DNA from 2 places in the Rhodoferax sp. GT1R46 genome. Region 2 is predicted to be linked to the other one. Evidence: predicted binding sites of a transcription regulator. Region 2 holds the regulator's gene; the other holds the start of a gene.

Region 1 (3,415 bases), on a different contig from region 2:
ATACTCTGCTCTCCCACGGCGCTCAAGTAGTAGTCAAACAAGCGCCTCAATTCTGCATACGCCAAACCGCCTGGCTGGCCCAGTGCCGGCCCGCTTTGCAGGGCACGCAAGTCACCATCAGGAATGGTGCCCTGCATGGAGGGCACAAAGGCCGCAGGTGGCGCAATGGGCGCAATCGCGGCTAACGTAGCGGGCTGCGCAGGCGCCTCAGCAGCCTTGTCCGGCCCGCCAAAAAACCAGAGCGCACCCGCTGCCACGGCAGCCAGTGCCCCTAAGCCCAGGATGGTCCGGGTGCGATTGCGCTGCATACGCTTTTTTTACAGACCCAGATTTTTGAGCCGGTTGGCGTGCTGGCGGTACAGGGTGACCGGGTTGGTCTCGAACAGGTTGACCAGACCGATGGTCTGGTTGACTTCGTCGAGGTGGTTCATGGCGTAGTCGTCACGGATCACGCGCCCCAAGTGGCTGGAACAGCTGGCCACCAGGCCATCATTCTTGGCGCCGCCAAACGCCAGAGACGTCAGTGCCAGCGCCGGGTCGATGATGTCGAGCAGGTTGGTGTAGGGCTTGGCGCCGCTCCAGGAAAAGTAGGACACGCCACGCGCGGTATAGGCCCCTTCACCGCATGCGGTGGTGGGCACGCCTTCCGGGTAAGCCTGGTTGAACTTGAGCGAGCCTGCCGTGCTCAGGGATTGGGACGCGGCCAGCGAGTTTTGGGTCAAACCTGAACCACCGGACAGGAAGTTGATGATCGTGGCGAGTCCGTTGGTCACCGAGACCAGCACGGTGTTGGACAGCGAACCTGCCGGGGCCACGCCCAGGATTAAATCGGCCACCGCGGAGCCCTTGTTGACACCCCCCACCGAGGTGGCGGATGCCACCAGGTCAGGGCGCACCGATGCGACATAGCGAATGGTGGGCCCACCATGGCTGTGGCCAATCAGGTTGACTTTGGCGGCACCGGTGGCAGCCAGAATCTGCTTGACCTGCGTGAGCAACTGCTCGCCCCGCACTTCAGTACTGTTAGCGGCAGACACCTGCGCCACATACACCCGGGCACCGTCCGAGCGCAGCGCCGACGGAATGCCGTACCAGTAGTCCACCGGTCCAATGTTGTCAAAGCCGAACAAGCCGTGCACCAGCACGATGGGGTACTTTGTTTCGGTGTAGCCCGCTGCCTGGGCAGAGGCAGGCGTCAATGCAAGTGCCAGGAGGCAGGCACCCAGCCAGGTCATCAAAGTCTTTTTCAAAATAGTCTCCAATAAGGCCCGTGAGGCCAAAAGGGTTGAAGGAATCCGTCTGAAAAGGCAGTGCGACCGGTGGGGGTGTGGGCGCTGTCGCCGGACGATCGGGTACCGATTGCTTGTGTCAGTCGGCCCCAATCAAAATAGCACGGTCGTGCTTTTAACGAAGCATAGTGTTGCGACTATTTTTTGTCACGCTGGTAAACCCGGGTGCGCCGGCCCACGCCAATAAAAAAGCCCCGCTGCGCGTCTGCGCAGCGGGGCTTTTCGCCCAAGCAGGATCGGGTTTAGAAGCGCCAGCCCACGCCCATGCCGAACAAGACAGGGTCCACCTTGAAGGTGCCGATGCTATTGCCACCTGTATTGACGTTGGACTTGATGTAGACCTTCTTCAAGTCGAAGTTCAGGTACATGTTGCCACTGAGTGGAATGTCCACGCCCACCTGCAAGGCACCACCCCAACTGCTGTTGTCCAGGGTGATGGCTCCGCCTGCAATATCCACGCTGGAAAACTGGGTGTAGTTCACGCCAGCGCCGACGTAGGGTTTGAAGCCGTTGGCATCAAAGTGGTACTGCGCCAGCAGCGTCGGTGGAAGATGCTGCAGCGTGCCGATTTCAGCGCCGTTGGAATACAGGGTGTGCTTCTGCGGCACGGTCAGAATCAACTCGACCGCCACATTCTTGTTGAAGAAGTAGCTGATATCCACTTCGGGAATCCACTTGTTGTTCACCGTCAGTCCCGCGCCCGTACTGTCGGTGTTGGAACTGATCAGATCCACGGCGCGAACGCGCACCATCCATGGGCCTTCCTTGGCCTGTTGGGCGAACACAGCACCCGACATCAGAGTGCAGAGTACGGCGGCGGCGATGACTTGTTTTTTCATATTGACCAGCTAATAAAGTGTCGGGGACATTCCCGAAATCGATTGAACGTCGCAACGCCAGAAACGGGTTTGATGTGCATCAAAGGGTTTACCCTTAGTCACACAAGACAAGAAAAAGTGGCCGCCGCACCACAACAAGCCTGCGGCTAACATAGCCCCATGCCCGCCTACACCTTTGAAGCACTGACCGCCGACGGCGAAACCCGCAAAGGAATCATTGAAGCCGACAGCGCCCGTACAGCCCGCGGTTTGTTGCGTGCCCAGGCTCTGGTGCCGCTGGGTGTGGAGCTCGTGGGCGCAGGCACTCCGGGCAAAGCGGGTCAGGGCACCGCCAGACGGGGAACCACCCTGTGGAGCGCGCGCGTATTTGGATCCACCGCGCTGGCCATCTGGACGCGCCAGATCGCCGGGCTGGTGTCGTCCGGCCTGCCGCTGGAGCGCGCACTCACCGCACTGGCTGACGAGGCCGAGGACGAGCGACAACGCAATCTGGTGGCCGCCCTGCGCGCCGAGGTCAATGGGGGTGCGGCATTTGCCACGGCGCTGGCGCAGCACCCGCGTGAGTTCTCCACCACCTACTGCGCCGTGGTGGGCGCGGGTGAGCACAGCGGCAACCTGGGTTTGGTACTGGAGCGGCTGGCGGACGACCTGGAGGAGAGCCAGGCCCTCAAATCGCAGTTGATAGGCGCCGCGTTGTACCCGGCCATCGTGACACTGGTGGCCGTGGTGATCGTCACCTTTTTGCTGGCCTATGTGGTGCCACAGGTGGCACAGGTGTTTGCCGGCAGCAAACGCGCACTACCCGTGCTGACGGTCATCATGCTGGGGCTGGGCAGCTTTGTGCGCAACCAGGGCTGGCTCATCATTCTTGCTATTGTTTTTATAGCTATCGGCGCACGTTTGGCGTGGGCTAGCGCCGCATTTCGTGAGAAGTTTGATGCCGCGTGGCTGAAGTTGCCGCTGGTCGGACGCCTCTCGCGGGGCTACAACGCAGCCCGCTTTGCCAGCACACTGGCCATGCTGGCGGCAGCGGGCGTGCCTATTCTCAAGGCGCTGCAAGCCGCCGCAGACACCCTCTCCAACCGCTCGATGCGCGCCGATGCGCTGGACGCCCTGGTACTGGTGCGTGAAGGCGCGCCGCTGGCTTCCGCCCTCTCGCAGAAGAAACGCTTTCCCGGGTTGCTGGGCATGTTTGCCCGCCTGGGTGAACAAACTGGCCAACTTCCGCTGATGCTGGACCGGGCCGCCAAACAGCTGAGCACCGAGGTGCAACGCCGCGCCATGCAA
Region 2 (3,415 bases):
CTATATGTCGCGCCGATCCGACCAATGGATGACACGCCCAGGCCAATCAGGTCGCAATCTGGCTGGGTGCTGTACCCCTGGAAATTGCGGTGCAGGCGTCCCTGGCGCTTGGCCACAGCCAACGCGTCTTCCGGCAAGGCAAAGTGATCCATGCCGACGTACACATAACCCGCACCCATGAACGCAGCCAGCGAACGGGACAGCATGGACACTTTGGCTGCCCCACTGGGCAATGACACAGTAGCAATGCGCCTTTGCGGCTTGAACCGTTCTGGCAAATGGGCGTAGGCATAAAGGGCAATCCGGTCGGGGCGCAACTCGTTGACCTGCGCCAGTGTGCGATCAAAGGACTCCGGACTTTGTTGGGGAAGTCCGTAGATCAGATCCACATTGATCGACTCAAACCCGCGCTCGCGTGCGGCCGCCACCAGAGCAAACACCTGCTCGGCAGGTTGCACTCGATGCACTGCTTTTTGCACCGCCGGATCAAAGTCTTGCACCCCAAAGCTCAGCCGGTTGAACCCAAGCTCGGCCAGGGTGTCGAGCCTGGAGGCGTCGATGGTTCGGGGGTCCACCTCAATGGAGTATTCGCCCCCAGGTGCAAACGTGAAATTGCGACGCAACATGGTCATCAACTCACGCAATTCGTCGTCACTCAAAAATGTAGGACTACCCCCACCAAGATGGACCTGACTGACTGTTTGGCCCAAACCGATTTGGGCCGTGTGCAAATCAACCTCACGGCTAAGGTAGCGCAGGTACGGCGCTGCACGGTCATGGTGCTTGGTAATGATTTTGTTGCAGGCACAGTAATAACACAGCGACTCGCAAAACGGGATGTGTACATAGAGCGAAAGCGGCAAGTTCATGGCAGCAGCGCCACCGCGCCGCATTGTCAGGGCCTGCGCGTAGTCATCCGCCGTAAATGCTTCGACAAAACGGTCTGCGGTTGGGTACGAGGTGTAGCGCGGGCCCGCCACGTCGTATCGACGCAACAAATCATCATTTATGGTTTCAGCAACTGGTTTCATGAACGCTCCAAGACAAGGGCTACTGTGCCGCCATTTGACTTTCCATCACTTGATTTGCATCAAGAACTTCGAAACTGGGTAAACTGGCCTGTCACTTACACTAGGTGAAATCCATGCCTGATCAAACATCCAAGCCCAACTCAGTCGCCGAAACCCGGGTGCCCCTTGCCGCGCATGCCGATTCCAAGATGGTCGCGATGAGCCCTCAATCCATCAAGGTGGCCTGCTCCAGCTGCAATTTGCGCGAACTGTGCATGCCGCTGGGGCTCAGTCCGGCTGAGCTTGATCGCATTGACGACGTCGTGGCTAGTCGACGCAAAGTCAAACGTGGAGACATACTTTTTCGCAATGGCGAAAGGTTTACCAGTCTTTACGCCATTCGCACCGGATTTTTCAAAACCTGCGTGGCTTCTGAGGATGGCCGGGACCAAGTTACGGGTTTTCAGATGGCTGGCGAAGTGATCGGGCTGGATGGCATTGTTAACGACTATCACACCTGCGATGCGGTGGCCCTGGAAGATGCCGAGGTATGCGTCATGCCCTTTGACCGCATTGAGGAGCTGTCGAGAGAGGTCAACGCCCTGCAACGCCATGTCCACAAGATCATGAGCCGCGAAATCGTCCGCGAAAATGGAGTGATGCTGCTGCTGGGGAGCATGCGCGCGGAAGAGCGCCTGGCGGCTTTCTTGCTGAATCTGGTGCAACGGCTGCATGCGCGGGGGTTTTCGCAATCCGAGTTGGTACTGCGGATGACGCGCGAGGAAATTGGAAGCTATCTTGGACTGAAGCTGGAAACCGTCAGCCGAACTTTCTCAAAATTTGTGGAAGAAGGCATAGTGGAAGTGAAGCAGCGCCACGTCCGGATACTCAATACCGATGCACTCAAAGACATCGTGAACCCCAAGGTTTGCAACTGACTCTGGCTGTTGCACCTGTAATCAGCAAGAACCCTGTTTGGGGCAGCCGTCCGGACGGTCCGTCTCTGGCAGAGGGCAGCGATTGACCTCAAAGGGCGACATGGACAACAGTGTGGTCAAGGCGCTTGAAGCCATGGTGAGACCCCAAAACACAAAAAATGCGACGGTGTATACCCCTTGGCGAGACCAGTCCAGCGGCTGACCAAACCAGTGCAGATCCTGCGGGTCAATCATCGCAAAAACCAGTATTTCCAGCGCGCCGGCCACCAGAAACGCAGGCCAGATAATCCACATCAGTCGTTGCTGCAGCATGTTCTTCTCCTCCTGAGGACTGGGCATTTCAATGTGGAGCACCTGATGAAATCACGGCGTTTTGGGGGCAGGAACACCGGTAGCCGCATGATTGCGCGCCTGTGTGGCGGGTGCCAGACTGGACGGGTTGTCACCCAGAGTCTTGTTGATTTCTATTCCCTTTCGGTAATAGTCTTCGTCCAACACCGGATCTTTACCGACCAATGCCAGATAGAACGTCACAAATGACGCGACGACCACGATTGCGGGGCCGGAGATGACAAGCCAGACGTGACCGAACTTCCACCATGGACGCGCGGGATTCAGGTTGGATGGGGTCATGGGAAACTCCTTAACGGGGAACAATGAAAACAGATTTTTCCGACACATGGCCCTGTGAGCCTTGTGCAGAAATTTCGAAGTGAATAACGTGAGAACCTGGAGGGGCCACCTCATACGGCGCATCAATCCGAACGGCCACCCACCGCGCCTGAGTGGACTCTACGACGACTTCATCGTCAGAGACGACTGCCAAACCGGGCAGACCTTCGACCGCAATTCGGAAGCGCTGCGTAGACTCGGTCGCATTCATTACCTGAAGGCGGTAGACATTCTCAATGCGACCGCCGTCCACGACGCGTGCCAACACACCCCGATCACGAACTACATCGACCTTGAATGGGGTCCGCGTAGCCAGGCTCAAAGCCATTGCGATCACCACCGATCCAAGAATCGCCGTGTAGACCAGCACCCGTGGGCGCAGCACATGGCGCAGGGTCTGGGACCCCGTCCAGTGTTGGCTCACTGCGTTTTGGGTCGAGTACTTCACCAAGCCCCGTGCGTAACCCATCTTGTCCATGACCGTGTCGCAAACGTCGGCGCAGGCACCGCACCCAATACATTCGTATTGAAGCCCTTTGCGAATATCAATGCCGGTCGGACAAACCTGAACGCACAGACTGCAGTCCACACAGGCACCGAGTTTCAAAGTAGACAGATCTGCCTTTCTGGACCGTGCACCGCGAGGCTCACCGCGTTCTTCGTCGTAGGTGACGATAAGCGTGTCTTTGTCGAACATGGCGCTCTGGAACCGCGCGTACGGGCACATGTGCTTGCACACCTGCTCGCGCATGAAGCCCGCATTGCCATAAGTGGCAAAACCGTAGAAGAAGGTCC

Evidence for each region. Region 2 encodes FNR, which switches genes on or off when oxygen is low (the NO sensors DNR and NnrR bind a similar motif). Its sites were predicted from a motif close to TTGATNNNNATCAA; they were not measured.
Region 1: AC097W_RS15605 (OmpW/AlkL family protein) is a predicted target of FNR. The motif match lies at 2,198-2,211, and genes of this name have one in related genera.

Annotation. Positions count from the first base shown of each region.
Region 1 covers NZ_JBWMBC010000007.1:145,579-148,993, reverse strand. Annotated here, with positions in the region: gene AC097W_RS15615 (lipase secretion chaperone) at 1-308, opposite strand, end outside; gene AC097W_RS15610 (lipase family alpha/beta hydrolase) at 318-1,235, opposite strand; gene AC097W_RS15605 (OmpW/AlkL family protein) at 1,532-2,128, opposite strand; gene gspF (type II secretion system inner membrane protein GspF) at 2,288-3,415, shown strand, end outside.
Region 2 covers NZ_JBWMBC010000006.1:244,873-248,287, reverse strand. Annotated here, with positions in the region: gene hemN (oxygen-independent coproporphyrinogen III oxidase) at 1-1,031, opposite strand, end outside; gene fnr (fumarate/nitrate reduction transcriptional regulator Fnr) at 1,229-1,948, shown strand; gene AC097W_RS14820 (hypothetical protein) at 1,970-2,260, opposite strand; gene AC097W_RS14815 (FixH family protein) at 2,312-2,581, opposite strand; gene ccoG (cytochrome c oxidase accessory protein CcoG) at 2,592-3,415, opposite strand, start outside.